DNA from 3 places in the Kitasatospora sp. NPDC089913 genome. Region 3 is predicted to be linked to each of the others. Evidence: riboswitches for the same ligand, from Rfam matches in the RefSeq annotation. Region 3 holds a riboswitch; each other region holds the start of a gene.
The links. Region 3 has a riboswitch for cobalamin ahead of ACIPYS_RS30430 (CoA-acylating methylmalonate-semialdehyde dehydrogenase). Riboswitches for the same ligand answer to the same signal wherever they lie in the genome.

Region 1: it holds a riboswitch for cobalamin, as region 3 does, so the genes downstream of both, ACIPYS_RS29460 (peptidase) here and ACIPYS_RS30430 (CoA-acylating methylmalonate-semialdehyde dehydrogenase) in region 3, are expected to answer to the same signal.
Region 2: it holds a riboswitch for cobalamin, as region 3 does, so the genes downstream of both, ACIPYS_RS22475 (prenyltransferase/squalene oxidase repeat-containing protein) here and ACIPYS_RS30430 (CoA-acylating methylmalonate-semialdehyde dehydrogenase) in region 3, are expected to answer to the same signal.

The regions. Positions count from the first base shown of each region.
Region 1 is NZ_JBIVGI010000023.1:147,529-157,059, forward strand. Features, by position in the region: gene ACIPYS_RS29435 (RNA polymerase sigma factor SigF) at 1-527, opposite strand, end outside; gene ACIPYS_RS29440 (glycosyltransferase) at 1,121-2,338, opposite strand; gene ACIPYS_RS29445 (NAD(P)-dependent oxidoreductase) at 2,600-3,658, shown strand; gene ACIPYS_RS29450 (hypothetical protein) at 3,841-4,563, shown strand; gene ACIPYS_RS29455 (hypothetical protein) at 4,610-5,080, opposite strand; gene ACIPYS_RS29460 (peptidase) at 5,139-6,272, opposite strand; cobalamin riboswitch at 6,377-6,516, opposite strand; gene ACIPYS_RS29465 (M4 family metallopeptidase) at 6,819-9,531, opposite strand, start outside.
Region 2 is NZ_JBIVGI010000014.1:204,035-213,565, reverse strand. Features, by position in the region: gene ACIPYS_RS22490 (ABC transporter ATP-binding protein) at 1-1,354, opposite strand, end outside; gene ACIPYS_RS22485 (CbiQ family ECF transporter T component) at 1,351-2,649, opposite strand; gene ACIPYS_RS22480 (hypothetical protein) at 2,654-3,955, opposite strand; gene ACIPYS_RS22475 (prenyltransferase/squalene oxidase repeat-containing protein) at 3,952-7,005, opposite strand; cobalamin riboswitch at 7,107-7,248, opposite strand; cobalamin riboswitch at 7,331-7,408, shown strand; gene ACIPYS_RS22470 (hypothetical protein) at 7,534-8,961, shown strand; gene ACIPYS_RS22465 (hypothetical protein) at 9,120-9,461, shown strand.
Region 3 is NZ_JBIVGI010000025.1:69,631-79,161, forward strand. Features, by position in the region: gene ACIPYS_RS30410 (enoyl-CoA hydratase) at 1-698, opposite strand, end outside; gene mmsB (3-hydroxyisobutyrate dehydrogenase) at 695-1,579, opposite strand; gene ACIPYS_RS30420 (enoyl-CoA hydratase/isomerase family protein) at 1,576-2,649, opposite strand; gene ACIPYS_RS30425 (acyl-CoA dehydrogenase family protein) at 2,649-3,797, opposite strand; gene ACIPYS_RS30430 (CoA-acylating methylmalonate-semialdehyde dehydrogenase) at 3,794-5,308, opposite strand; cobalamin riboswitch at 5,512-5,703, opposite strand; gene ACIPYS_RS30435 (amidohydrolase) at 5,812-7,449, opposite strand; gene ACIPYS_RS30440 (APC family permease) at 7,511-8,929, opposite strand; gene ACIPYS_RS30445 (cytochrome P450) at 9,255-9,531, shown strand, end outside.

The DNA of each region.
Region 1 (9,531 bases), on a different contig from region 3:
ATCCGGCGCGGCACCCGGACCGGCCAGGAGGTGTCCCGGAAGAAGCGCTTGATCTCGCCGGCGATGGTGGGGATGGCGTAGGTGACGAACTCGACGCCGCGCCCCGGGTCGTAACCGTCGACGGCCTTGATCAGGCCGACGGTGCCGACCTGGAGGATGTCGTCCATGTCCTCGGGGCGGTGACGGAAGCGGCCGGCGATGAACCGCACCAGCGGCATGTTCAGCTCGATGATGGTGCCGCGCACGTAGCTGTACGCGTGGGTCTCGCGGGCCAGGCCGGCGAGGCGGTCGAAGAGCGCGTCGCTCAGCTCGCGGGCCTCGGTCTTGCCCATGGCCCGCAGCTGCGCCTCGCTCGGGCGCGGGGGCAGGTCGGGCGGCGGGTCGGCCGGGTGCCAGGGCGACGGGATGTCGGTCGGCGGGACAGCGGTGGCGTCCTGGGGGACGCCGTCGGCGGCGGCGGGCAGGGCATCGGGGGTAACGGGCGGCGGGTCGGTCCGACGGCCGACGTCCGACATCGTTGTGGACACGGCGGTTCTCCTGGGCAGCGGGAACGCCTCGGACCGCGAGAGGGTAGGGCGTGATCGCCCGCGCACTGCGGCCCCTCTTCCCGAAGACCTCTGCCCGGCTTCTTCAAGCGACGGTCCAGGTGGCGCCCTGTGCGGGCGCGGGAACGGCGTGCGGTGCTGTGCGACCGCTCCGGTGGTTCTGGTACCCGACATGGAGCGGTTCATTCTGATTTGTCGGCTTGAATGTTCTCCGGTCCTCGATGTTTCCCGGCCCCGTTCCACCGGGGTCTGTTGCAGGCTCGGGTCCGCACACCGTGCGTCACCGGGCGTCGGGCGTCACCGGCAGTAGGCCGGACGGCACGCCACGCGTCACCGGACGTCGGGCGTACCCGCTCGTCCCGCCCCGGCCGGGCGGCGGTCCGCCCGCAGGTCGCCCTCGATCTCCGCCAGGATGCGGCGTTCCCGGCTCGACAGGCCCGGTCCGTCCATCACGGCCACCTCCGCACCACGGTGCTCACCCCCCGGACACCGGGCGGGTGCCCGGGCCGCGGCACGGCAATCCGGCCGGCGACCCCGAGTACCCGGGTCCCGCGCCGCACCGGCCCGGGGGCGGGTCAGCACCCGTCGAGCAGCAGGCGCGCGGCCACCTCCGCGCCGTCGGTGCGGACGGCGGCGGCCACGGCGGCGGCCCGCCCCCGGGTCCGCGGCGCCAGGACGGTCCGCAGCGCGGCGGCGACCGACTCCGCGGTCGGAACGGCCGTGTCGTGCACCGCCCCGATGCCCAGTTCGGCGACCCGGGCGGCCCAGTACGGCTGGTCGACGATCTGCGGCACCACCAGCTGCGGCGCACCCGCCAGGGCGGCCGCCGTGGTGGTGCCCGCGCCGCCGTGGTGCACGACGGCCGCGACTCGGGCGAACAGCGCCCGGTGGTTCACCTCGCCGGTCACGAAACGGTCGTCCGGAGCGCCGTCCCCACCCGCCGACAGTTCCGCCCAGCCCCGGCCGACGACCACCCGGCGGCCGGCGGCGACGGCCTGCTCGACGGCCAGCCGGGCGACGTCCTCCGCCCCGCGCATCGGCATGCTGCCGAAGCCCACGTACACCGGCGGCTCGCCCGCGTCCAGGAAGGCGGTCAGACCGGCGGGCAGCGGGCGCGGGTCCGGCAGCAGCCAGGCGCCGGTCTGCACCACGTCGAGGTCGGCCGGCAGCCACGGGCCCAAGGTCGGGTCGGTGGCCAGCCAGGGCCGCCCGGTCAGGACGTGGTCACGGACGTTCTCCACCACCGGCAGGCCGACCGCCGTCCGGTGCGCGTTGACCGCCCCGCCGAACAGCGCGTTCATGCTCTCGACGTCCAGCTCCCACAGCTCCGTGCTGTCCGCCCCCGCGGGCGGCGCAGGCCGGCCCGGGTACTGGAACGGCGGGTGGTGCGGCGACGGCAGGACGGTGGGCTGCAGGCCCGCGTAGACGAACCGGGCGCCCGCCGTCTCCGCCGCCGCCCGGGCACCGGCCGCGCTCGGGAACAGCCCGGTCGCGACGACCGCGCCGCCCGCCGCCGCCTGCCCGAGCACCGCCTCGTAGGACGCCGCCGTCAGCCGGGCCACCCGGGTGGGGAAGTCCACCGGCGCCGCCGGGGCCGCACCGGTCACCAGCGCCCGCACCGGGTCGCCCACCGGCACCACGGGGACGCCGAGCGCGGCCGACCGGGCCGCGAACTCCTCGTCCGAGGGCGCGCAGAGCCTTGCGTCCGCGCCCAGTTCGCGCAGTCGCACCGCGAGCCCCAGCATCGGCTCGACGTCCCCCCGCGACCCGTACGTCGACAGCACCACACGCATCCCGCCCCCTCCCGCCACACCTGTTCCGGTTTCGACGGTGATTCTCCGACGTCCCCGGGGCCTTGCGGCAAGCCCCCGGGTGCGCGGTAGCTTGGCAGCGGCAGTGATCATCAATCAGCTCCCGCGCCCCTCGTTGCAACCGCACCGCGCCGCACCGTGCCGCGCCGTGCCGCACCGCGTCACGTCGCCCCGCGTCGCCGTGCGTCCGTGGGGATCCGGCCGGGGCAGAACGGGGGCCCGGTGGGGCGGAACGGGGGCCCGGTGGGACGGAACCGGATCCTGTTGCTGGACGCGGCGCCCGGGGACCTGCTCCGCGTGGAGCTGGAGCGGCTGCTCGGCCACGGCCTGGAGGTCACCCTGAACCTGCGGCGGGTCGCGGACCCGGCCCGCGCCCGCTACGACTGGGACGGACGGGTGGCCTTCACCGACTTCGACCCCTTCGACGAGGCCGCCCTGATCGCCGCGACCCTGCGCGACGGCGGGCACCGGGCCGTCAAGTCCCGGGCCGGGGTGCCGATGCGCGCCGGGTTCCTCGCCGCCACGGCCGCCGGCACGACCGAGGCGCTGAGGGTGATCGGCCGGGCCGGAGCGGGCACCGACCACGTCGACCTCGGCGCGGCCGCCCGCCTCGGGGTCGCCGTGACCCACACGCCCGGGTCCAACGCCGACGCGGTCGCCGAGTTCGCCCTGGCCCAGCTGCTCGCCCTGAGCCGGGACCTCGTGCAGCACAACGCGGCTTCGCACCGGGGCGACTGGCGCACTCCGGCGTCACCGTCGCGGGCCCTGTCCGAACTGACCCTCGGCATCCTCGGCCTCGGCCGGACCGACCGCGCACTGGCCGGCCGGGCCCGCGCCCTGGGCCTGACCGTCCTCGGCCTCGGCCGCGGCCCGGCGGCCGAGGAGGACGGCGTCCGGCGGGCGGGCTCCCTCACCGAACTGCTGACGACCAGCGACGTGCTGTCCGTCCACCTGCCGCTCACGGCACGCACCCGGGGACTGATCGGCCGCCGCGAACTGGCGTCGGTGCGGCCGGGCGCGGTCCTGCTGAACACCGCCCGGGGCGGGATCGTCGACGAAGCGGCCCTGGCCGACGCCCTGCGCGATCCCGGGCACCCGCTCGCGGCGGCGGCCGTCGACACCTTCGAGCACGAGCACGCCGCTTTCGCCTCACCGCTCTTCGGGCTCCCGAACGCCCTGCTGACGCCGCACGTCGCGGGGATGACCCGCGGTGCCATGGCCGAGGCCGCCGTCCGCTGCGCCGACCACGTGGCGGCGCTGCTGGCCGGTCGGCCGGAGGGCGTGCCGGTGGCGACGGGCTGACGAGCTGACCGGCTGACCGGCTGACGGGTCGTCGGTTCCGACCCTGCCGTTCGGCAGGGGTGGAGCCGCCGGGCGAGCTCGGTAGATGTGCCGATCGGTACATGTGCGGGTGGGGGTGCCGCGACCAGGATTGGGGGCATCGAGAGGGCGGCCGACGGGGCCGCCGGGGAGGGAGACCCACCATGTTCCGCATTCGTACCCACAACCGTGCCGCCGTCCGGACCGCACGTGCCGCTCGGGCTGCTCGGACCGCACGGGTTGCCGCTGCCGCCGGGCTGGCCCTCGCCGCCCTCTCGGGCGTCGCGCCGGCCTCCGCCGACACCCTGTCCACGGACGGCGTGTCCACGGTTTCCCTGTCCGGCGAGTCCGGGCCCGCCGGCCGGGGCGACCGGCCCGAGCGGACGGCGAGCGTCAGCGGCAGCGCCCGGATCTCGTACGCCTTCTCCCCGGACGACGAGATCCGGTTCACCGTCGACGCCCGCGCGAAGCCCTACTCCCGCCCCCTCCCGGGGACGAACTCGCCGAACGGGCTGCCCACCGATGCCGTGGGCACGGTCCGCTACTCCCACCGCGTGGCCGCCACCGGCGAGGTCCACAGCGCCGAGGCCGAGGTCGACTGCCTGAGCACCGGCGGCCCGGTCGCCACCCTGACCGCCGTCATCGGCTCGGACACCGAGAACCGCAAGGAGCGGATCGGTCTCAGCGTCTACCAGGGCAGCGGCCGCGACGGCGCCCGCCTCGGATTCTCCTGGGGCGTGGCCAATCTCGACCTGGACGCCGACCAGAAGCCCTACCAACCGGTGGTCGGCACCTGCATGGCTCCGGCGCCGTTCGCCCCGGTGCTGCAGGGCGGTTTCACCGTCCACCACGTGGAGTTGGAGGCCCCGAGGACGCCCGGCCGGTAGGGCGCGGTCCGGGCCGGACCGCGCCCTGGGGAGAGCGGGGCCGGGGTCAGGGCGCGGTGATGCCCGGCTGGGCACCGGCGCCGAAGGACCAGCCCTCGACCTCGCCCGGGGCCGGGTTGTAGGAGCCGGCGCCGAGGCTGCTGTAGGACCACGGGCCGCCGTGCGGGGCGTGCCAGTACGACCAGTAGGCGGTGCCGGTGGGGTTGGTGCAGGTCGTCGGCAGGGCGTTGATCTTGCAGACGAAACCCGGGAAGCGCGGGTGGAAGGAGTAGGAGAAGCCGGCGCCGGTGATCGCGGCGAGGCCGCTCGCCGGGTCGCCCGGGGCGCAGCCGGTCTCGATGCCACCACCGAGGGCGGTGAAGTCGACGACGACGGTGACGCCGGAGGTGCCGGAACAGGCTGCGGCCTGCGCCTGCGGGGCGGTCGCGGTGGAGACGCCGAGCAGGCCGGCGGTGAGGGCCGCAGCGGTGGCGAAGGCGCCGAGGGTACGGCGGGCCGGGTGGACGGAGGTGGTCATGGGCGTGCTCCTGGGGTGTGGCGGGCGGCAGTGCGGGTCACGGGCGGGCGGGCGACCGTCAGGGGCGCACGGCCGGGGCCGGGCAGGCCAGGGTCGGGGCGGACGGGCGGGCGCCGTGGGCGCTGAGGCCGGCCAGGCCCTGGCCGGAGAGGCCGAGGACGGCCTGAGCGGTGGCCCGGGCGGCGTTGGCGGGGTTGAAGCCGCTGGCGTCGTAGGCGACGGCGCCGCGCACGGAGGGGTCGGCCGAGCAGCCCTGCTGGAGCTTCACCAGGCTGCTCCAGCCCTTGAGGCCGCTGATGAACCGTCCGCCGGGGAGCAGGGCGGAGGTGGCCAGGCCGGTGCTGTTGGCGTTGGAGGTGGTGGCACCGGCCGCGGCGAAACCGCCGTCGGTGTTCTGGTGGGCCGTCAGCCAGTCCAGGCCCGCCTTGGCCTTGGCGCTGCGGCCGGTGGCGGCGAGCGCCTGGGCCGCGAGCGCGGTGGCGTCGGCGTCGGCGGTGCAGGTGGCCTGCCCGAAGGAGACCGGGAAGCCGCCGTCGGCGCACTGGGCGGCGGCCAGGAAGTCGACGGCCGGGGCCGGTACCCCACCGGGGGTGCGCTGGAGGGCGATCAGGGCGAGGGACTGGCCGAAGGCGTTGCTGTAGTCGCCCCACTGGGAGCGGTCGGAGAAGCGGCCGCTCGGCGTCAGCAGGGAGCGCAGCCGGGCGGGCAGGTCGACGCCGCCGAAGGCCGACGGGGTGGCGCCGCGCACCTCGACGACCAGCAGGAGCTTGGCGGTGGCACCGGCGTAGGCCTCGGTGGTGCCGTCGCCGAGGTAGCCGCTCAGGATGTCGGGGCGGGCGAGCCAGGCGGTGGCGCGGGCGGCGGCCTGGTCGGCGCTGCCCGCGGCGGCGAAGGCGAGCACGGCGTCGATGGTGAGGCCCTGATCGGGGTAGGCGGTGCCGTCGAAGACCGACTCGAAGTGGTCGCCGTTGACCAGCTGGCGCGCGAGCCAGCCGGCCGCGGCGGCGTCAGGACGGTAGGTGGTGGCGTTGTCGCCGGAGGCCGGGGCCGCAGCGGTGACGGCCGGCGCGGTGACGGCCGGGACGGGCGCGGCAGCCTGGGCGGCGGTGGCGGCGGGGAGGGTGGCGGTCAGGGCCAGCGCGGATATCGCGAGCAGGCGGAGCGGGCGGCGGCGGAGCGCGGAGTCGGACATGCGAGGCCTTTCCGGGCCTGGGCGCACGGGCGACCGCCGGCGACCGCGCGGGACGGACCGCCCGACGGCTCCGGGAGCCCCTGGCCGCAGACCACGACGGGAGGAGGGGACACGCCTCCGCCGACGGGTACTCGGGCTCGCCACCGACTGCCGTCGGCGGCCTACCGTTGCGGGTCAGCGCCGGAATTCGACCGGACTTCCCCCGACGGCGGAGTCAGAACATGACGGCTCATGATGTCGGCTCGGCCGAGAGAGGGTCAAGGCCGGTTCGAGGTCGGATCGCCGTCGCCGGGTCTCGGCTGACAGGACCTCAGCGGCCCGGGCCGCCGGGACCGGCGGGCGGTGGTCCGTCACCTGGACCGCACAGGCGGGTCGTCGGTACCAGCACTTCGGCGACGAGCCTGCTGCGGCGGGAGCGGCGGTCCGGTCACGGCAAGGACCCGCCCGGCTGCCGCAGGGATGCGGCGGCCGGGCGGGAGACCGGGGCGGACGGGGGCCGGGCTTCGGGGTCGAGAGCCCTTGGGTCCCCGGGGCAGCCGCCTTCGGTCAGCAGGTGCCGGCCGCGCGCTCGCGCACGACGAGGTCGGTACGGCCCGCCGTGGCGTCCAGCCAGACCACCCGGGTCCCCCGGTCGGCCACCGGGGAGTACTGGCCGCCCCGGTTGCAGGACATCCGCTCCGGGGTGCCGCCGGTGAGCGGGAGCTGCCAGAGCTTGGGCAGGTCCGTGTTCCTGGTGCCGCCCGTCACCGGGCGAGCGGCTTCGGCGAAGGTGACGGCCCGGTCGGAGGCGGTGAGGCCGGAGATCCGGCGCGGCTCGGTGCCGGTGCCGAGCCTCGGGCCCGCGGGCAGGAGGTCGCTCACCCCGGAGCCGTCCAGCGCGCCGGAGCGGATCGTGCTGCCCTTCGTCCGGTCGAAGGGGGTCTCGACCCACAGCAGCCGGCCACCGGCCAGTCGGGTGCTGCCGACCTCGGTCCCGGCGGCGGCGTTCGCGTCGTCCACCACGTACTGGGCGACGACCTTGCCGGCGGCGAGCGAGTAGACCGTCGGCGCGCTCACCGTCCGCTCACCGACCTGCCAGCTCTCGGTCCAGGCGAGCAGGCCGTCCCGGAAGGCGAGGGCGGAGGCCCGGTGGCCCTCCGGCAGCGCGATCGGCACCGCCGGGGCGCCGGCGCGGGAGAGCACCGGCCCGCCGCGGCCGGTGGCGTAGTCCGTCATCAGGAAGGCGACGTCCCCACCGGAGACCCGGACATCGCCGAAGTACTGGTTCGCGCCGCGCTGGACGCTGCGCGCCGGGCCACCGTCGAGCGGCCGGGCCAGCACCTCCATGCCCCAACCACCGTCGGCCCCCGGCCCCATCGCCACCCACGCGGCCGTCGTACCGTCGGTCGCGGGCCAGCCGTGCGAGCGGCCGTCCTCCGCGCTGAGCCGGGCGGGCTCGGCGGAGCCGGCGACGGCGCCCGTGTACACGGCCATGCTGCCCTTGGCGCCCTCGCCCGCGGTGGCCGCCACCCAGCGGCCGGCCGCGACGTCCGGCGCCACGCTCTCGGTGGAGAGTTCGCGCAGCAGCGGCCGGCTGTCCACGCCGATCCGGCGCTGCCAGCCGGCCTTGATCCCGTGGGCGTCGAAGGCGGCGGCCACGGTGCGGAGCCGGGCACGGTCGAGGCCGAGCGCGCGGCCCGCGGCGAGCACCGCGTTGCGGGCGTCGACGAAGTCGTCCAGCGGGGTGAGGTACTCGGCCAGCGCGCGGTAGACCAGACGGTCGGCGAGGAGCGGGTCGAGGGTGCGCCGGATGTCCCACAACGCGCCGGAGAAGATGGTGGAGTTGAGGTGCACGCCGCCGTTGTCGACCCCGGCGGGGGCTCCGACGTAGTCGGCGACGGTGGTGCGGCGGTCGTCCAGCCGGCGGTCGGCGCAGGCCTCGGGGGTGCCGGTGCGGCAGAGGTCCTCACCGAGCAGCGCGGCCCTGGGGTCGGTCATCGGCATGCCTCGGCCGGTCACCTCGATGGCGTTGCCGAAGTAGTCGGCGACGGCCTCGTCGAGGGCACCGGACTGGCCGAGTCCGACCAGCTCCGCGGTGTGCTTCACGACGCCGTGCGTCATCTCGTGGCCGGCCACGTCGCGCGCGGCGGAGAACGGGAGGTACTTGCCGCTGCCGCCTCCGTAGACCATCTTCCGGCCGTCCCAGTAGGCGTTGTCCAGGGGCTCGCCGAAGCTGGTGACGTTGACGACGGAGGTGATCGGTCCGCCCTTGCCGTCGATCCCGTCGCGGCCCAGTCGGTCGCGGTAGAAGTCGTACACGGCGGCGGCGTTGAGGTGGGCGTCGGTGGCGCCGCTGGTACCGGTGACGGCCGGGAAGTCGGTGGTCGGCGAGGCGGCGGGGTGGGCGTCGGCGGGCAGGGTGCTGAAGTCCAGCTCGTCGCGACCGGCCGCGTCGTAGGTGGTGACGGTGGCGGGGCGGGTGAGGTCGACGAGCTGGTAGGTGCCGTCCGGGAGTCGGCCGATGTTCACCCGGGCGGGGCGGCCGAGGGCGTCGGGCGCGGTGCCGGTGGCGGGTTCGAGGGCCGGGGCGGCGGCGGCCGCGTCGGGAGAGGTCGCGGCGGCGGATGCCGCGACGCCCGCCGCGACGCCCGATGCCGCGGCGCCCGGGACGTCGAGCGGGTACGGGGCGCGTACCTGGTAGGAGAGCGCGACCTCCCCGGTCGAGGCGTCCACGAACACCTCCTGCGCCTTCGCCGCCCACACCGCCGGGTCGCTCCCGCGCACGGTGAAGTGGCGGGCGAGCCGGCCGGCACCGCCGGGCAGCACCACCGGGCCGCGGTCCTCGGCCGTCGCGCCGGCGCGGGCCACCGGGTCCTGGACCGCGCCGATCGCGAGCCGTCGCAGCACCTCGTCCGGAACGCTCTGCACGGTCGGGGCGGTGAGTCCGGTGAAGTACTTGCCGCCGGCCGACTCGACCCGCTGTCCAGTGCCTTCGCCGACCAGGTGAACCAGGTACCGGGCCCCGAAGACGGGTATGCCGCCGTGCCGCTGCTCGAACCTGACGGTGCGCCGGCCGTCGGCGGCACGCTCCACGCCGGCTTCGACGAGCTGTCCGGGGTCGATCCGGTAGCGGTCCTGATGGGCGGCCAGATGGGCGCGGGCCGCCTCGGCCGGGTTGTCGCCGGGGGCCGCCTCGGCGAGGCCGGTGACCAGTTGCGGCGCCCCGGTGTCCGACCCGGCGACCAACCCGGGCACCGGGTCGGCGTCGGCGGACGGTCCC
Region 2 (9,531 bases), on a different contig from region 3:
GGACCAGAGCCAGCTTCTGGCCCTCGGAGAGGTCGCGGGGGTGGGTGCCGTCCGGGATGCCGGGGGCGAGACGGTCGAGGATCTGCCGGGCCGTGGGCCCGGACTCCCCTCTCCGGCCGCGCTCCCGGCCCTCGCCCGACTCCAGGTCGCTCTGGGCCAGCTCCTGCGCCACGGACTCCAGGTAGAGCAGGTCGGTGGGGGTCTGCGGGACGAGCCCCACCAGCCGCCTGGCCCGGCTCGCGGACACCTGCTTGGGGTCCTCGGCCGCCTTCCCGTCCGTCCCGGTCACCCGCACGTTCCCGCCCTGGCGCGGGCCGGAGCCCTGGAGGGCCCAGAGCAGGGAGGACTTGCCGGAGCCGTTGCGGCCCATCAGCGCCGTCACCTCCCCGGCCCGCAGGTCGAGTCCGACCTCGCGCACGGCGGCCACCTGGCCGTACCGCACCACGATCCGCTCGGCGCGCAGCACCGACTCGCCCGACACCCGCTCGCCCGACACCGGCTCCCCCGGCGGCGACGGCCGCCGCGGCGCCGGGACGGGGACCCCGGTGAGCCGTTCCCGCAGCGGCGCGGCGGCCCGGCGCGCGTCGCGCACCGAGAGCGGCAGCGGCTGCCAGCCCGCCAGCCGGCCGAGTTCGACGACGGGCGGGGCGATCACGGTGTTCCGGAAGACCTCGGCGGGCGGGCCGTGCACGACGGTGCCGTCACCCGGCAGGTAGGCGATCCGGTCGGCGTACTGGACGACGCGCTCCAGGCGGTGCTCGGCGAGCAGCACCGTCACCCCGAGGTCGTGGACCAGCCGGGTGACGGCCGCGAGCACCTCCTCGGCCGCGGTCGGGTCGAGCGCGGAGGTCGGCTCGTCCAGGACCAGGACGCGCGGGTGGGCGGTCAGCACCGAACCGATGGCGACCCGCTGCTGCTGGCCGCCGGAGAGCTCGTGGAGCGCGCGGTGGCGCAGGTCGGCCAGACCGAGCAGATCGAGGGTCTCCTCCACCCGCTTGCGCATCACCTTCGGCGGGACGGCCAACTGCTCCATCGCGTAGGCGAGTTCCTCCTCCACCGTGTCGGTGACGAAGCCGGCCGACGGGTCCTGTCCCACCACCCCGACCACGTCGGCCAGTTCGCGCGGCGGGTGGTGCGCGGTGTCCCGGCCGTCGACGGTGACCCGGCCGCGCAGGGTGCCGCCGGTGAAGTGCGGCACGAGGCCGTTGACGGCGCCGAGCAGGGTGGACTTGCCGACACCGGTACGGCCGACCACCAGGCAGAGTTCACCCTCGGGGACGTACAGGTCGACATCACGGAGCACCGGCGCGGCCTCGCCGTCGTACACCACGCCCACCTGGTCGAAACGGATCACTTGGTCACCTCGGTGGTCGTGCGGTCGTCGGTGCCGGTCACGCCCGTCGTCGGACCGGTTCGACCGGTCGAACCGGTCGCAACAGCCGGACCGGTCGGAACAGCCGAACCGGCCGCACCGGTCGAGCGCGGCGCGGGCAGGGCCGTGGAACCGGGCGGGCGGCCGGGCGGCGGCGCGACGACACCGGCGGCGCCCGCCAGCAGCAGGGCCGCCACCGGAACGAGTGGCAGGGTCGGCCAACTCAGCGGGTACAGGGACGGGTTGAGGTCGGTGGCGTCGTAGCCGACGGTCCCGAAGAGCAGGGCGGCGGCGGCCACACCGCAGCCGGCCACGGCGAACTCGGCGACGCGCCAGCGGTCCGGCCGGTAGGTGGTGCGCCGCACCCGGCGGCCACCGAGCAGCAGGCCCGCCACACAGAGCCCGGCCCCCGCCAGCAGCGCGGGAAGTCCCAGCACGGCGGGGGCGGTGCCGTCCAGCAGGCCGTACACCCCGGCGCAGAGGCCGCACATGCCGAGCAGCATCAGGGCGCCCGTGGTCCGGCGGGAGCGGCGGGTGGCCGTCCCCGCCCGTCCGTAGCCGCGCGAGTCCATCGCGGCGGCCAGGTGCAGCGAACGCTCCAGGGCGTCCTCCAGCACCGGCACGACGATGCTGCGCAGCGCGCGCACCCCCTTGGTCCGGCCCGCCCGCAACCTCCGTGCGCGGGCGACCCGTTGCACGCTCTGCACCAGCTGCGGAGCGACACTGAGCGACACCGTCACGGCGACACCGAGCTCGTAGAGGGCGCCCGGCAGGACGCGCAGGGCGCGCTTGGGGTTGGCGAGGGTGTTGGCGGCACCGATGCAGCAGATCAGACACGCCAGCCGCAGTCCGTCGAAGGCCGCCGAGAGGGTGGCCTCCAGCGAGACCGGGCCGCCGATCTCGATGCCCGCGTACCAGGCGGGGGTGGGGATGTGCGGGAGCGAGAACAGCAGGTGGTCGTGCGGGGTGATGCCGGTCGCGAAGACGCAGCGGAAGACCACCCGGATCGCCACCACGGTCAGGGCGAGCCACAGGTAGTACTTGAACCCCCGCGCCCACGGCGCCTCGGTCCGGCGGGCGGTGACCACGAAACCGAGTACCGCGAGGACGAGCAGGAGCAGCAGCGGATTGGTGGTGCGGCTCGCCGCCGTCGCCAGCGCCAGCGCCCAGATCCACCAGGCCAGGGGGTGCAGGTCGCGCGGGATCCGCCGGCCTCCCCCGGCCCGCGCGGAGGCGGGTCGCGGGAGGGCGGCGGCGGGCTTGTCGAGCGTGCTCACCCGGTCACTCGGCCTGTCGCCGGCGACGGCGGCCGACAGCCAGCGTGGTCAGGCCCAGCAGCACCAGGAGGACGACGCCCACCACGGCGGGGACGATCGACCCGGAGTCGTGCGGCGCGTCGGCGGCCGGGGCCGCGTTCATCACCACCGGGCCGGCCGCCGCGGCGGGCGCCGGGGCCGTCGGAGTGTCGGTCGGCGCCACCGCGGGAGTGCTCTCGACGGTCTCGGGCGTCTCCGCCGGGGCCGGGGCGGGCGGTTCCGTGCTCGCGCCGTCCGGTGGCGGGGGCACCGCGCTCTCCGGTGCCGGATCCGTAGGCACCGGGGCCGGGGCCCCGGCCTCCGGCGTCACCGGCCGGGGGCGTCCGGCGCCGCCGGAGGTCCCGTTCGGGGTCGTCGCCCCGGTGGACGGCTTCTTCGGGGTCGTGGCGCCGCCGCTCGTACCGCCCGAGCTCGCACCTCCCCCACTCGTGCCGGTGCCCGCGGCGCTTCCGCCTCCGGCGCTGCCGCCTCCGCTCGCGCCGGCGCCGGCGGAGGAGCCTCCCGATCCGGTGCCACCGCCGGAGGAGGCGGTTCCTCCGGCGGAACCGCTCCCGCCGGTGGCGGCGGCTCCGCCCGACGAGGCGGAACCGCCCGAGGAGGCGGCGCCGCCGGTCGTCGCGCCGGCCGTGCCACCGCTCGTGGAGCCGCCGTTGCCGCCCGTCCCGGGGTCGGTCGGCGGCGGGGTCGGGTCCGGGGGCGTGCCCGTCCCACCGCCGGTCGAGGTGTTGTGCGCGCGCAGGGTGTCGGGCGCGACGGTCGGCCGGCCCTCGGTGCCCTCGATGTTGGTCCCGCCGAAGATCCACAGGTCGACGCTGCCGGGCTTGGGCTGGTAGCTCATCGCGCCCAACTGGCTGTACGACCAGTCGTTCTGGCCCGGATCCGCGTGCCAGTACGACCAGTACGCGGTGGCCGGCGGGGTCAGGACGCACTTCTCCTGGTCCGGGGTGGGGAACTGCTTGCCGCCCTGGAAGCCGCTGTAGCCGATGCGGCAGATGAACGCCGGACCGTCGTGCCCGGTGCCGGTGGTCTTCCAGCCGCCCTGGTTCAGCAGCGTGTACCCGGTGGTGGGGGTGGTGCCGCAGGAACGCAGCAGCGGACCGCCCCACTTGCTGAAGTCCACCGCCAGCACCACACCGGAGGTGGTGGTGCACTGCTCGATCGGCAGCGGGGCCGCGACCGCCGGCGTCGTGGCCGCGCCGATTCCTCCGGCCGCGAGGGCGAGCGTCGCCGCGGCGGCTCCGACCAGTCGGCCGATCCGCCGGATCACCGGTGACGCCCCGGGGTCGAGCCCGCGCGGCGGCGGGCGACGAGGACCGCACCGGCTCCGGCGGCGGTCAGCAGTGCCGCGACACTCGCCAGTCCGAGCGCCTCGCCTCCGGTGGTGGCCAGGCTCCCCGTGCCCGTGCGGGCCTGCACCGGTCCGGCCGGGACCGCGCCGCCGTTCCGCGGACCGTCGACACCACCGGCGAGCGGTCCCTCGACGGGCTGAACGACGCTTCCGCCGGCGGGCGGGGTGACCGACATGCCGGGGGGCACGGGGGAACCGGTGGGCGACGGGGAGGAGGAGGCGGTACCGGTCGCCGTCGCCGTCGATGTCGATGTCGCCGTGACGGTGGCCGTGGGGCTGGGGGTCCGGGTGACCGTGGCGGTGGGCGTCGGCGTACCGGTCGAGGTCGGCGTGGCCGTCGCCGTCGGGGTACCCGTCGCGGTGGGCGTCGGCGTACCGGTCGAGGTCGGCGTGGCCGTGGCCGTCGGGGTACCCGTCGCGGTGGGCGTCGGCGAACCGGTCGGCGTCCCCGTGGCCGTCGCGGTCGGGGTGGGCGTCGGCGTGCCGCCGAGCTCGCGGCGCAGGGTGCCGAAGGAGATCCCGGTCGCGCCGCCCACCGCCTGGGTGGAGGCCCGGACGTCCGAACCCTGCTGCCCCTCGGAGGCCACGTTGAAGCCGCCGTCGGCGTTCTGCTGTCCGGCGAGGGAGTCGAGCGCCTTCGCGATCCGGGGAGCGTAGGCGGACTGGCGGAGGGTCATGCCCTGGATCGCGAGGGCGGCCGAGTTGGTCGAGTTGCCGGACGCGCCGGGGAAGCCGCCGTCCGGCAGCTGCCGGCCGGCCAGCCAGGAGACACCCCTGTCGACGGCCCGGGCGGCCTCGTCACCGGGGACGAGTGCGAGGGCCATCACGGCCATCGCGGTGCTGTCCACGTCGGAGTCGCCGGTGGCGGGGACGAGGCTCGGCCAGGAGCCGTCGGCGTGCTGGAGGCTCTTGAGGTAGGTGACGGCGGCGGCGGCGTTGGCCGCGTCGCCGGCCCGGTACTGGGCCATGATGCCGAGCGCCTGGGAGAACACCGAGGTGGCCCAGGTGTAGTTGCCGGGTCCGGCGCAGCCGGTGGCGTCGTCGGCCTTGGCGCAGACCGCCGCGGCCAGGGCCGCGATCAGGTCGTGGCCGCCGAAGGCCCGCGGGTCGCGGCCGACGACCTCGGCCAGGAGGGCCTCCTTGCCGATGGAGCCGCCGCTGGCGTACTCGGTGCCGATGCCGGTCCAGTCGTTGACGGTGCGCTCGCCGGTGTCCTTGCCCTGCTGGTCGAGGAAGTCGACGATCCGGCGCAGGGCCGCGTCGTCCGCTCCGGTGGCGGCGAGGGCGAAGGCACCGTCGATGGTGAGGCCGAAGTCCGCGAAGTCCGGGAACGCCTCGTAGTAGTGGCCGCCGATCAGGTTCGCCGGGGCGGTCAGGTAGGCGCTGCCCCTGGCCAGGTCGGGGGTCCGGCCCGCGGGCGCGGTCGGGGTGGTGGTGGCGCCGTTCGGGTTGTGGCGGACGGTACTGGGGTCGGTGCCGGTCAGCGCCAGCACGGCCTGTTCGGTGGCGGCCGGGTCGGCGTCGGTCGTCGACTCGTCGGGGAGGAAGCCGCCGTCCTTGCCCTGCCGGCCGCCGAGCCATGCCTTCGCGGCGCTCTGCCTGGCGCCCTGCCCGATGGCGAGCAGGGCCTGGGCTGCGGCGGCGGTGCTCACGGTGTCACCGGGGGCCCCGGCGTACGGGGCGTAGGAACCGTCGGCCTGCTGGCCCGCCACGAGCCGGTCGGCGGCCTTCTTCGCGACGGCCTCGCCCCCGCCCGTTCCGCGCAGGGCGAGGACGGCGAGGCCGGTGGCCACCGGGTCGGCTTCGCAGTTGTCCCCGGCGACGATCATCGAGCCGGCGATCCCGCCGTCGGCGCACTGGAGCACCGCGAACCGCGCGAGCACCGACGCGGTAGGCGTCACACCCGCGCGCCGCAGGGCGATCACGCCCCAGGCCTGGGTCCAGGGCGAGGCCGCGCCGTAGAAGTCCCCGGCGGCCGTGCACTTGCCGTTCTCGCCCTGGGCGGCGCACACGTGCTCGGTCAGCGCGGCGATCAGGTCGCGGCCGCCGAAGGCCCGGGGGTCGCCCTCGGTGCTCTCGGCGACCAGGGCCAGCAGAGCGGCGGCCCTGGAGTCGGGCTTCCCGGCGGGTCCGTCCGGGAAGAGGAACTCGTCGATGTGCGCGGCGAGGTAGGCGACGACCTTGCGCAGGGCGGGGTCCTGGGTCCCGGCGGCGGCGAGGGCGATCGCGGTCTGGGCGGTCCGGGGGAAGTCCGCGCCCTCGAAGGCCCAGTTGCCCATGTACTCACCGTTGACCAGCTGGGCGGCCAGCCAGGCGGCCGCCGCGGCGGGGTCGCCGGGCTTGGTGGAGGGGACGGTCGGGCTCGGGGAGGGGGACGCGGTGGCCGACGGCGAGGGCCCGGTGTTCTTGGCGCGGACGGAGTCCGGGGTGAAGGTGGGCGCCCCGCTGGTGCCGCCGATGTCGGTGCCGCCGAAGACCCAGGCCTCGACCTCGCCCGGCTTGGGCTTCTGGGTCAGGGCTCCGTAGCGGCTGTAGGTCCAGGTGTCCTGGCCGGCCTCCGCGATCCAGTAGGACCAGTACGCCGTCGCCTGCGGGGTGGTGGTGCAGGGTTCCTCGGCCACGGTCGGGTACTGGGTCCCGCTGTCGAAGGTCCCGTTGCCGATCCGGCAGATGAAGCCGGGGCCGTCGTGCTCGGTGCCGGTGGTGCCGAAGCCCGCGTTGTGCAGCAGGTTCATGCCGGTCGTGGGGTGGGCGTCGCAGCCCCGGACCACGCCGCCGCCCCAGTGGCCGAAGTCGACGGCGACGATCGCGCCGGTGGTGGCCGTGCACTCCTCGATCGGGTCGGCGGCGGCCCGGCCGGGATGTCCGATCAGCACGGTGCCGCCCGCGGCGACCGCGACGGCACTGGCCGCGACGAGGGACGCGAGCCCCCGGAATCCGTGGCTCGTACGACTGCTGCTGGGCCTCACTGGCGACTCCCCGATCGGTCATCGGGTCGCACGACGCAGCCGACGGCCCCTCGCACGAGGAACCGCCCGGACCGCGTCGTAGTCCACGACGACGCAAGCACTCCTGAACAGGACCTCGGCGCAGGCATTCCGGCTCATCCGCCGCTGGGGACGGATCTACGGTTGCGGGTCAGCGCCGGAATCGGACCGGCTTCCCCTGACTGCCGAGGAGAAAAAATCGGTTCATCAGACCATGGGGGTAGGAGGAGCGTCAACGGTGCGTCATGTCGCTTTCCCCACCTCGTGGTCCCTCCGGCGGTGCGGTAGCGTCCCCGGTGGCCGAGCGGGGGAACCCGGTGCGAATCCGGGGCTGACGCGCAGCGGTGTGGAGCGGCGCGCGGCGTCGCTCCGAGCCCGGATGCCCGCCCGGCCGCGCAGCATCAGCGACAGCCAGCCCACGCGATCCGGGCGGCCGCCGCCCCACCGCCCCGCGCCGCACCGGCGCCCGGGCCGGGGCCGGATCGGCGCCCGCCACTCCGAGGAGTCCCCGTGCCCGTTCCCGCCCTCCCGCGCTCCGTCCCGTCCCGTGCCGCCTCCGCGGTGACCGTCGCGGTGGCGGCCGGTGCCCTGGTCCTGTCGGCCGTTCCGGCCCACGCGACCGCGACCCCGGCCCAGATAGCCACCTCCAAGAGCACCGGTGTGACCTACCTGAAGTCCCTCCAGGCCGCCGACGGCAGCTACGTGACCGGCGGCGGGCTCTCCAACGAGTGGGCCTTCAGCGCCCTCGCCGCCGCGGGCACGGCCGCCGCCGACGTGACCCCCGGCGGCGACCCCACCAAGAACGCCCGCCTCGTCTACCGCAACCAGCTCGCCGCCGCCGGCTGGCCCGGGGCCTCCCCCGTCGCGACCGACTACCAGCGCGGCACCCTCAACGCCTACGCCGCCGGCATCGACCCCGCCCGCGTCGGCCCCGGCCGCAACCTGATCGCCGACCTGGTCGCGTACTGGCAGACCGCCGAACCCGGCTACTACGGCCCGTCCGCCAACTTCAACGGCACGGTCTTCGGGCTGCTCGCCCTCGGCGGCGCCAAGACCCAGAGCGGGACGAAGCGCGTGCCGCAGGCCCTGCTGGACGCCTCCGTCACGGCCGTGCGCGCCAACCAGCACACCGACGGCGGCTGGAACTACAGCAAGGCCGCGGGCGACCCCACCGAACTCGGCAAGGGCAGCGACATCGACATGACCGGCGCGGCCATGGCCTCCCTGTGCGTCGGCGGCGTCCCCAACACCGACGCCGCGGTGGTGGCCGCCAAGAACTTCCTCAAGGGCAAGCTGCTGTCCTCCGGCGCGTTCAACGCCATGTGGGGCGCCAACACCGACTCCAACGGCTGGGCCGTCTCCGGCCTCAACGCCTGCGGCATCAACCCCCAGGGCACCGACTTCACCAGCGGCACCGGCAAGACCCCGGTCGACTTCCTGATCGCCCAGCAGTTCAAGCCCGGCGGCGGCTTCAAGTACCTGTCCACCGACACCGTCCCCTCCGCCTACGCCTCCGTCGACGGGCTTCGCGCCGTCGCCGGCGCCGGCTTCACCGCCACCCCGCCCGCACCGGTCGCGGCCGGGGAACCGGCGTGGGCGGCCACCTCCGCCTTCACCGCCGGCACCGCCGCCCGCCTCGCCCTCGTCGTCGACAACGGCACCGCCACGCCGAAGGTCTGCGCCGTCACCCTCACCCCGACCGGCGGCACCGTCACCCTCGGCGACGTCCTCGACGCCGCCGCCACCGCCACGCCGAGCGGCTGCGTCACCTCCGTCACGCCGTCCACCGGCGCGGGCACCATCACCGCGATCAACGGCACCGCCAACAGCGGTCCGTCCACCTGGAAGGTCGTCCTGGACGGCGGCACGGCCGCCGCCGCCACCCGCGCCACGACCGTCCACGTCGGCGACACCGTCTCGCTGCGGTACGGCAGCTGATCCAGGACACGCCGCGGGTCGCGGGTCCCCGGGCGCGGTAGCAGGGGCCTGCGGCCCACCGCTCGTTCCGCCGGGGTGGCGGGAACGCGCGGCAGCGAGGAGCATCACCGTGCGGCGCCACCGCACCGCCGGACATTCGAGCAGGGGGACGGTTCCACATGAGGACTTCCAGGTGGGCGGCGGCGTGCTACGTCGCCCTGGTCGCGGTGTCGGCCGCGTTGGGCGGGGCGACCGGGAACGGACGGTTCTACCTCGCGGCCGTCGTCCTGACGCTGCCCGTCGGGCTCGTCGCCCTGGTGGCGGTCTACGTCGTCCGGGGCCTGCTGACCGGTGTGGGCGGCCTGTTCACCGGAACGAGACTGCCCGACGGTTCCGACCCCGCCTGGCTGACGGACGCGGGCGTCGTGGCCAACACGCTGCTCTTCACGGCCGCGGCGGTCGCCACCGTGTTCGTGGCCCGCCGGTTCTCGGCCCGCCGCCGCACGCACCGGGCGGCCTGACCGCCCGTCACCGCGGCCTCCGACAGTCCGTCCGTGTGACGGTGCCGGTCTCAACCAGTGGGCAGAATGG
Region 3 (9,531 bases):
GTGGCGTGGAAGAGCCGGCGTTCGAAGCGGACACCCTCGGCGAGGGTGGTCTCGAAGGCCCGGTTGACCGACTCCTTCATCATGATCGCGGCCGGGGCGGACATCGCGGCGATCGCCGCGGCGGTGGCGAGGGCCTCGTCGAGCAGCCGGTCGGCGGGGACGATCCGGGAGACCAGACCGGCCCGCTCGGCCTCCTCGGCGTCCATCGTGCGGCCGGTCAGGCACAGTTCCATCGCCTTGGCCTTGCCGATCGCCCTGGTCAGCCGCTGCGAGCCGCCGATGCCCGGGATCACGCCGAGCTTGATCTCCGGCTGGCCGAACTTCGCGGTGTCTGCGGCGATCAGCACGTCGCACAGCATCGCCAGCTCGCAGCCCCCGCCGAGCGCGTAGCCGGCCACGGCGGCGACGACGGGCTTGCGCAGGGCGCCGAAACCGTCCCAGGCGGCGAACCAGTCGCCGAGGTAGGCGTCGACGAACTCCAGGGACTGCATCTCCTTGATGTCGGCCCCGGCGGCGAAGGCCCGGTCGGAGCCGGTGACGACCACCGCGCCCACCGTCCGGTCCCGGTCGAACTCCCGTGCTGCCTCGACGACTTCGTTCATCAGCCGGGTGTTGAGGGCGTTCAGGGCCTTCGGCCGGTCCAGGGTGATCAGGCCCACCCGGTCGTGGCGCTCGACCCGGATCGTCTCGTAGCTCATACGGCGTCCTCCCGAAGGGTGGTGATGATGGCCGAGAAGTCCCGCCCGGCGCCGTCGCCCTGGGCGAAAGCGGTGAACAACTCGGCTGCGCGACGGCCGAGTTCGGCGGGCACCTCGGAGGCGTCGGCGGCGTCGGCGGCCAGGCCCAGGTCCTTGGCCATCAGGGCGGCCGCGAAGCCCGCCGGGTAGCCCCGGTTGGCGGGGCTGGCCGGGACGGGGCCGGGGACGGGACAGTTGCTGGTGAGCGCCCAGCACTGGCCGGAGGCCGTGGAGGCGACGTCGAACAGGGCCTGGTGGCTCAGACCGAGGCTCTCGCCGAGGACGAAGGCCTCGGCGACCGCGATCATCGACACACCGAGGATCATGTTGTTGCAGATCTTCGCGGCCTGCCCGGTGCCGGAGTCGCCGCAGTGCACCACCTTGCGGCCCATCGCCGCCAGCACCGGTTCGGCGGCGGCGAAGTCCTCCGCCGCGCCGCCGACCATGAAGGTCAGGCTCGCCGCCTCGGCGCCCGGGACCCCGCCGGAGACCGGGGCGTCCAGGGCCCGGTGGCCGGACGAGCGGGCGAGGTCCCGGGCGGTCCGGGCGTCCCCGACCGCGATCGTGGAGCAGTCGACGAACAGCGCGTCCGTCGCCGCGGCGGTCAACTCCCGGTAGACCTCCAGCACATGGCGTCCGGTCGGCAGCATGGTGAGCACCAGCTCGGCGTCCGCGACCGCGTCGGCGGCCGAGGCGGCGATCCGTACGCCCTGGCCGGCCGCCCGCTCCCGGGCCTCCGGCACCAGGTCGTGGCCGGTGACGGTGTGACCGGCCCTGACCAGGTTCGCGGCCATCGGGCCGCCCATGTTTCCGAGTCCGACGAATCCGATCCGGTGGGTCACCAGCGCTCCAGGGGGGTGAGGTCGGCGAGGCCGAGTTCCCGCTCGCCCAGCGGGGCGAACCAGCGGGCCACGGCGGCGGGGTCGACGGCGTCCAGCGTGGCCGGACTCCAGTGCGGTGCGCGGTCCTTGTCGATCACCTGGGCCCGGATGCCCTCGGCGAGGTCCGGGGTGGCCAGGGCCGCGCAGGAGCTCCGGTACTCCTGGTCGAGCACCGCCTCCAGGGGGCCCAGCTCCCGGGCCCGGCGGAGCGCGGCCAGCGTCGCCTTGACGGCCGTCGGCGCGTTGGCGGTGATCCGGTCGGCCGCCTCCTTCGCCTCCGGTTCGCCGCTCGCGGCGAGCCGTTCGAGGATCTCCTCGACGCTGTCGGCCGCGTAGCAGGTGTCGATCCACTCCCGCTGCCGCTCCAGCCGGCCGGCCGGCGGTTGCCCGACGTGCCGGGCGAGGGCGTCGTGCACGGTCGACTCGGCCAGGTCGTCGAGCAGGGCGGGCAGCCGCCCGGCCGGCACGAAGTGGTCGGCGAGGCCGCAGAGCAGCGCGTCCGCCGCGCCGGCCGAGCCGGCGGTGAGGGCGAGGTGGGTGCCCAGCTCGCCGGGCGCCAGGGCGAGCAGATAGGTGCCGCCGACGTCGGGCACGAAACCGATGCCCGCCTCGGGCATGGCGATCCTGGTGCGCTCGGTCACGATCCGGACGCTGCCGTGGGCGGAGACCCCGACCCCGCCGCCCATCACGATGCCGTCCATCACCGCGACGTAGGGCTTGGGGTAGCGGGCGATCCTGGCGTTGAGGCGGTACTCGTCGCGCCAGAACTCCTCGACCTCGCGCGGATCGCCGCCGGTCGCGGCGCGGTGGATGGCGACGATGTCGCCGCCCGCGCAGAAGGCCCGGTCGCCGGCCCCGGTGACGACGACGGTCGCGACCCGCGGGTCCCGCTCCCAGTCGTCGAGGACCTCGGTGATCCGGCGCACCATGGTGTGGGTGAGGGCGTTGAGGGCCTTCGGGCGGTTGAGGACGATCAGGCCGGTGCGGCCCTCGCGCTGGACCAGGACCTCATCGGTGGTGCCGTCGCCCATCACGCGGCCCCGGTCAGGCCGCGGGCCACGATGACGCGCATGATCTCGTTGGTCCCTTCCAGGATCTGGTGCACCCGCAGGTCGCGGACGATCTTCTCGATGCCGTACTCGGCCAGGTAGCCGTAGCCGCCGTGCAGTTGGAGCGCCTGGTTGGCCACCTCGAAGCCGGTGTCGGTGGCGTGCCGCTTGGCCATCGCGCACAGCTGCGGGGCCCGGGCGTCGCCCCGGTCCAGGGCGTCGGCGGCCCGCCACAACAGGGCCCGGGCGGCCTCCAGTTCGGTGGCCATGTCGGCGAGCCGGAACTGCAGTGCCTGGGCGTGCAGCAGCCGGGCGCCGAAGGCCTCGCGTTCGGCGAGGTAGGAGACGGTGCGCTCGAGCGCGCTCTGGGCGCCGCCGAGCGAGCAGGCGGCGATGCCGAGGCGGCCGCCGTCCAGACCGCGCATGGCGATCCGGAAGCCCTCGCCCTCGCCGCCGAGCAGCCGGTCGGCGGGCAGCCGCACGCCGTCCAGGAGCACCTGCCGGGTCGGCTGGGCGTTCCAGCCCATCTTGCGCTCGTTGGCGCCGAAGGACACGCCCGGGTCGTCCCGGTCGACCAGGAAGGCCGAGACGCCCTTCGCCCCGGGGCCGCCGGTGCGCGCCATGACCAGGTAGACCTGGGCACTGCCGGCGCCGGAGATGAACTGCTTGACGCCGTCGAGCACCCAGTGGTCGCCGTCGCGGACGGCCCGGGTGGCGAGGGCGGCGGCGTCGGATCCGGCGCCGGGTTCGGTCAGGCAGTAGCCGCCCAGGTGTTCGGCGGTGCAGAGCCGGGGCAGCCAGCGGGCGCGCTGGGCGTCGTCGCCGTGGCGGTCGACCATCCAGGCGACCATGTTGTGGATGGAGAGGTAGGCCGCGATGGACGGGCAGCCGGTGGCGAGGGCCTCGAAGGCCACCGCGCCGTCCCGGCGGGTGAGGCCGGAACCGCCGGACTCCTCCCGGACGTAGACGCCGGCCAGGCCGAGCTCGCCGGCCTTGCGCAGCACGTCGACCGGGAAGTGCTTGGCGAGGTCCCACTCCACCGCGTTCGGGGCGAGGTGCTCGTCGGCGAAGGCCCTGGTGGTCTCCGCGATCGCACGCTGGTCGTCGGTGAGATCGTGCACGGCGCTCATCCCATCGTCGGCATGGTGAAGCTGGCGCCCTCCTTGACCCCGGAGGGCCAGCGCGAGGTCACCGTGCGGGTGCGGGTGTAGAAGCGAATCGAGTCCGGCCCGTGCTGGTTGAGGTCGCCGAAGCCGGAGCGCTTCCAGCCGCCGAAGGTGTGGTAGGCGATCGGCACCGGGATCGGCACGTTGACGCCGACCATGCCGGTGTTCACCCGGCGGGTGAAGTCCCGGGCGGTGTCCCCGTCACGGGTGAAGATGGCCACGCCGTTGCCGAACTCGTGCTCGCTGGGCAGCCGCAGGGCCTCCTCGTAGTCGGCGGCGCGGACCACGCTGAGCACCGGCCCGAAGATCTCCTCCCGGTGGATCCGCATCTCCGGCGTCACCCGGTCGAACAGCGAGGGGCCGAGGAAGAAGCCCTCCTCGTGGCCCTCCAGCCGGAAGTCGCGCCCGTCGACGACGAGTTCGGCGCCCTCCTCGACCCCGAGGTCCAGGTAGCCGCGGACCCGCTCCAGCGCGTCCCGGCCGACCAGCGGGCCGAAGTCCGCCGCCGGGTCGTCCGAGCGGCCGACCTTCAGCGCGGCGATCCGCTCGACCAGTTTGGCCACCAGCGCGTCGGCGGTCTCCTCGCCGACCGGGACGGCCACCGAGATCGCCATGCAGCGCTCGCCCGCCGAGCCGTAGCCGGCGCCGACCAGCGCGTCCGCCGCCTGGTCGAGGTCGGCGTCGGGCATCACGATCATGTGGTTCTTGGCGCCGCCGAAGCACTGGGCGCGCTTTCCGTGGGCGGCCGCGGTGGCGTAGACGTACTGGGCGATCGGGGTGGAGCCGACGAAGCCGACCGCCTGCACCCGGGGGTCCTCCAGCAGGGTGTCCACGGCCTCCTTGTCGCCGTTCACCACGTTCAGCACGCCGGGCGGCAGTCCGGCCTCGAGGAACAGCTCGGCGAGCCGCAGCGGCACCGAGGGGTCGCGCTCGGAGGGCTTGAGCACGAAGGCGTTGCCGCAGGCCAGCGCGGGCGCGGCCTTCCAGAGCGGGATCATCGCCGGGAAGTTGAAGGGGGTGATGCCGGCGACCACGCCGAGCGGCTGGCGCATCGAGTAGACGTCGATGCCGGTGCCGGCGTTGTCGGTGAACTCGCCCTTGAGCAGGTGCGGGATGCCGGCCGCGAACTCGACCACCTCCAGGCCGCGCTGCAGGTCGCCGTGGGCGTCGGCGACGGTCTTGCCGTGCTCGGCGGAGAGCAGCCGGGCGAGCGCGTCCCGCTCCTGCTCGACGAGTTGGAGGAAGCGCAGCAGCACCCGGGCCCGGCGCTGCGGGTTCCAGGCCGCCCACGCGGGCTGGGCCTGCGCCGCGTCGGCGATCACGGCCTCGACCTCGGCGCGGCTCGCCAGCGGCACCCGGGCCTGGACGCGCCCGGTGTTGGGGTCGTGGACGTCGCCGAAGCGGCCGGACGTCCCGGCGGTGCGCTTTCCGCCGACGAAATGGGTCAGTTCGGGGACGATCAGGTCAGGGACCATCGGTTCCTTCTCTCGACAGGATGGGGAGAGGAGGAGTGGAGGCCGCGCCGGTGCGCGGGCGCACGGTGGTGCGCTCGGCGCATGACGGCGTCGGCGGACGAACCGTCAGCGCGGGTGCGCCCCGGGGCTCGTCGGCACGGCACAGCCGGGGGCGGTGGAGCGGAAGCAGCCCGGATTCATGCGTGTCGTCTCCATCCTCGTGGAAAACACGGACCATCCGCGGCCGGTATCCTGACTCCCGGATCGACGCGCGCCCCCGGGCCTTCCCGGCTGGCTGCCAGTGGCCGAACTCCTGCGAGGACGAACTCCCCGGTCACAGTGGCGGGACCGTGCCGGACTCACACCGGCTTCCCTGACACCGCGGACCTGTTCCGACCATATAGTTGGACGTCCTAGTAAGTCCAGAGCCCCTTTCCGGCCGGGCGCGTCGGAACCCCCGCCGCCGGAACGCGACGGGCCCCGGGGGAAGCACCCCCGGGGCCCGAACGGCAGTTGACGCGTGATCAGTCGGTGACGTGGACCGGCTCGCCCCCGACGTAGGTGCGCAGCACCCGGGCCGACGCGATCTCCTCGGGCGGACCGGTGAGGATGTCGCGGTCCAGGACGACCAGGTCGGCCAGCATGCCGGGCGCGAGCACCCCGGCGTCGTCGTGCCCGTTCACATGGGCGGTGCCGGCCGTGTAGGCGGCGATCGCGGAGGCCAGGTCCAGCCGCTGCTCGGGCAGGAACACCCGGTCGTCCTCGGCCTCCGGCTCCCTCCGGTTGACCGCGACGTGCAGGCCGGCGAGCGGGTCCGGGCTGCTCACCGGCCAGTCGCTGCCCGCCGCCAGGGTCGCCCCGGCCCGGAGCAGCGAGCCGAACGGGTACTGCCAGGAGGCGCGCTCCGGGCCGAGGAAGGGGATGGTCAGTTCGTCCATCTGCGGCTCGTGCGCCGCCCACAGCGGCTGGATGTTGGCGACCGCCCCGAGCCGGGCGAACCGGGGCAGGTCGTCCGGGTGGACCACCTGGAGGTGGGCGAGGTGGTGGCGGGTGGCGCGCCGGCCGTTGGCGGCGCGGGCCGCCTCGACCGCGTCCAGCGCCTCGCGCACGGCCCGGTCGCCGAGGGCGTGGAAGTGCACCTGGAAGTCCAGCGCGTCGAGGGCGGTGACGTACTCGCGCAGGGCGGTGGGGTCGACGAAGCTGAGGCCGGAGTTGGCGGTGGCGCAGCCGCAGCCGTCCAGGTAGGGGCTGGTCATCGCGGCGGTGAAGTTCTCCGCGATGCCGTCCTGCATGATCTTGACCGAGCCGGCCCGGAACCTGCCGTGCGCGGCGGCGGCGCGGCGCTCGACCAGCCCGGCGATCTGCTCGGCGCCCCGCTCGCGCTCCCACCAGAGCGCGCCGTTGACCCGGGCGGTCAGCGCGCCGGAGCGGGCGGCCGCCAGGTAGGCGTCGGACGGGTCCGGCTGGCCGTTGAACTCGCCGAGCAGCGCGTCCTGCCAGCCGGTGATGCCGAGCGAGTGCAGCAGCCGCTGGGCCCGCAGCAGTCCGTCGAGCCGGTCGGCGGCGGTGATCGGCGGGACCAGCCGGGCCACCAGGCCGGTGGCGCCCTCCTGGAGCACTCCGCTCGGGGTGCCGTCGGCCTCGCGCTCGATCCGGCCGTCCGCCGGGTCGGGGGTGTCGCGGTCGACGCCGGCGAGTTCCAGCGCCCGGGTGTTGGCCCAGGCGCCGTGGTGGTCGCGGTTGGTGAGGTAGACCGGGCGGTCCGGGACGACGGAGTCGAGCAGCTGCCGGGTCGGCAGGCCGCCCTCGAAGCTCTCCATCGACCAGCCGCTGCCGGTGATCCACTCCTGGTCGGGGTGGGCGTCTGCGTAGGCGCGGATCCGCTCCAGGTAGTCGGCCACGCCGACGGTGCCGGTGAGGTCGCAGACGGCCAGCTCGGTGCCGCCGAAGACGGCGTGGATGTGCGCGTCCTGGAAACCCGGCAGCAGCAGCTTGCCGGTGAGGTCGACCACCTCGGTGTCCGGACCGATCAGGTCCCGGACCTCGTCGTGGCCGACGGCGGTGATCCGGTCGCCGGTGACGGCCAGTCCGGTCGCCCGGGTACGGGCGGCGTCGCCGGTGTGCACGGGGCCGCGGGTGAAGACCAGATCGGCCTTGGTCATGGGTGGTGCTCCGTTCTCGGGTGGTGCGGGTGGTCCGGGTGGCGTGGCCCGCCGGTACGGGTCAGCGGGTGTCGCCGAGGAAGTAGGGCGAGCGGCGGCGCCAGCGGGCCCAGGCGGCGGCGGGGAGTCCGGTGACGATCATCAGTACCACGACGGTGAGTTCGAACCAGCCGTTGTCGGCGGCGAGTTCGAAGTGGTCGGTGGAGTCGTAGAAGGTCCAGGTGAGGTAGCCGCCGACCACCAGCAGGACGGCTGCGCCGAGCAGCGGGCCGACCACCGCGCGCAGCCCTTCCGGCAGGTCGGTGCGCAGCAGGTGGCGGAAGCGGACGGCGGCGGCGACGGCGGTGAGGGCGTAGTAGAGGGCGACGATGATGCCGATCGCGTTGACGGCGGCGGAGATCAGGTCGTTGACGGTCGGGATGACGATCGAGCACAGGGCGAGCGCGACCGCGACCCCGGTGATCAGCAGGGTGCCGAGGGCGGGTGTGCGGTGCTTGGGGTGCAGCCTGGTCCAGACGGGGCCGAGCACGCCGTCGCGGCCCATCGCGAACAGCCCGCGGGCGGTGGGGATCACCGAGGACTGCAGGGAGGCGACGGCGGAGAACATCAGGGCGATCAGCGGGAGTGCCGCCAGCGGCTGGTCGGCGAGGCGGGCGCCGAAGTAGGTGAGGCCGTGGGCGCCGTTGTCCGCGAGTTCGTCCAGTGGCAGGACGCGCTGGAAGGCGGTGCCGGCGAGCAGGAACATCAGCAGCATGACGACCAGGGCGAGGGTGCCGGCACGGGAGGCGTCACGGGGGTCGTGGACCTCCTCACCGACGCTGAACACCGACTCGAAGCCCCAGTAGCAGAACACGGCGAGGACCATGCCCTGGGCGAGGGCGTCGAAGGAGGGGATCGTCAGCGGGTTGAACCAGTCGAGGGAGAACGGCTGGTCGCCGGCGAACAGCCCGTAGCCGCAGAAGCCGAGCAGGACGGCGTACTCGAACACCAGCAGCGCCTTCTGCAGCCGCGCGGCCAGGCCGAGACCGCGCACCGCGACCAGTGCGGCGGCGACCAGGACGGCAAGGCCGATCAGGGTGCACTGCACGGTGGAGTCGGCGTCCAGCCGCAGTCCGGCGACGCTGCGCAGGTGTGCCTCGTCGAGCAGCTGGATGATGGAGGAGCCGGTGACGGTGGTGGTGTAGGCCATGAAGACGACGGTGCCGACGGTGTTGACCCAGCCGGTGAGGAAGCCGAGCCAGGGGTTGAGGGTGCGCCCGACCCAGCGGTAGCTGCTGCCGGCGTCGGGCTCCGAGCGGTTGAGTCGTCCGTAGCCGCCGGCGATGGCCAGCACGGGGAGGAACGCGAGCAGCATGATGGCGGGCAGGTGGAGGCCGACGACGCCGGCCATCAGGCCGAGGCCGATGCCGATGCTGCTGGTCGCGGCGGTACTGGAGGCGGCGATCGCCGCCCCGTCGATCAGGCCGAGGGAGCGGGGCATGGAGTCCTGGGGGGCGTTGCGGTCCGTTCTCGGACCGCTGCCCGTGGCCTTCGCCGTCGATGCCAAGGGATCACCGCCTTGCTGGTGGGGGGGTGGGGTGGGGGTGAAGTGCGAGCCATGAAACCGGCGGCCCCGCGACACGTCAATGCTGTTGTCATAAGGACGGCGTGCGGGACCGGGTCCACCGGACGCTCCGCACCGTGCGCGGGCGCGCCGCCGGGGCATCCGGAACACCGACGGGCGCCCTTCCCCCGGTCGCCGCCCCCGCCGTACGGTCACAACCGGCCGGTCGACCGGCCCGCCGCTCCCCGACCGAGGAGGGCCCGTGGAACCCCGTAGCCCGTTCACCCACGTCCTCGACCCCCACGCCGCCGACCTGCACGCCGAAGCCGCACACCTGCGCACCCACGGCCCGGCGGTCCGGGTCGAACTCCCCGGCAAGGTCCTCGCCTGGTCGGTGACCCGCGCCGAGGTCGCCCGCCGGCTCCTCGCCGGGAACCGGCTCGCCAAGAACGCCCGCCGGCACTGGCCCGAGTGGATCGACGGCCGGGTCGGCCCGGACTGGCCGCTGGCCAGCTGGGTCGCGGTGGAGAGCATGTTCA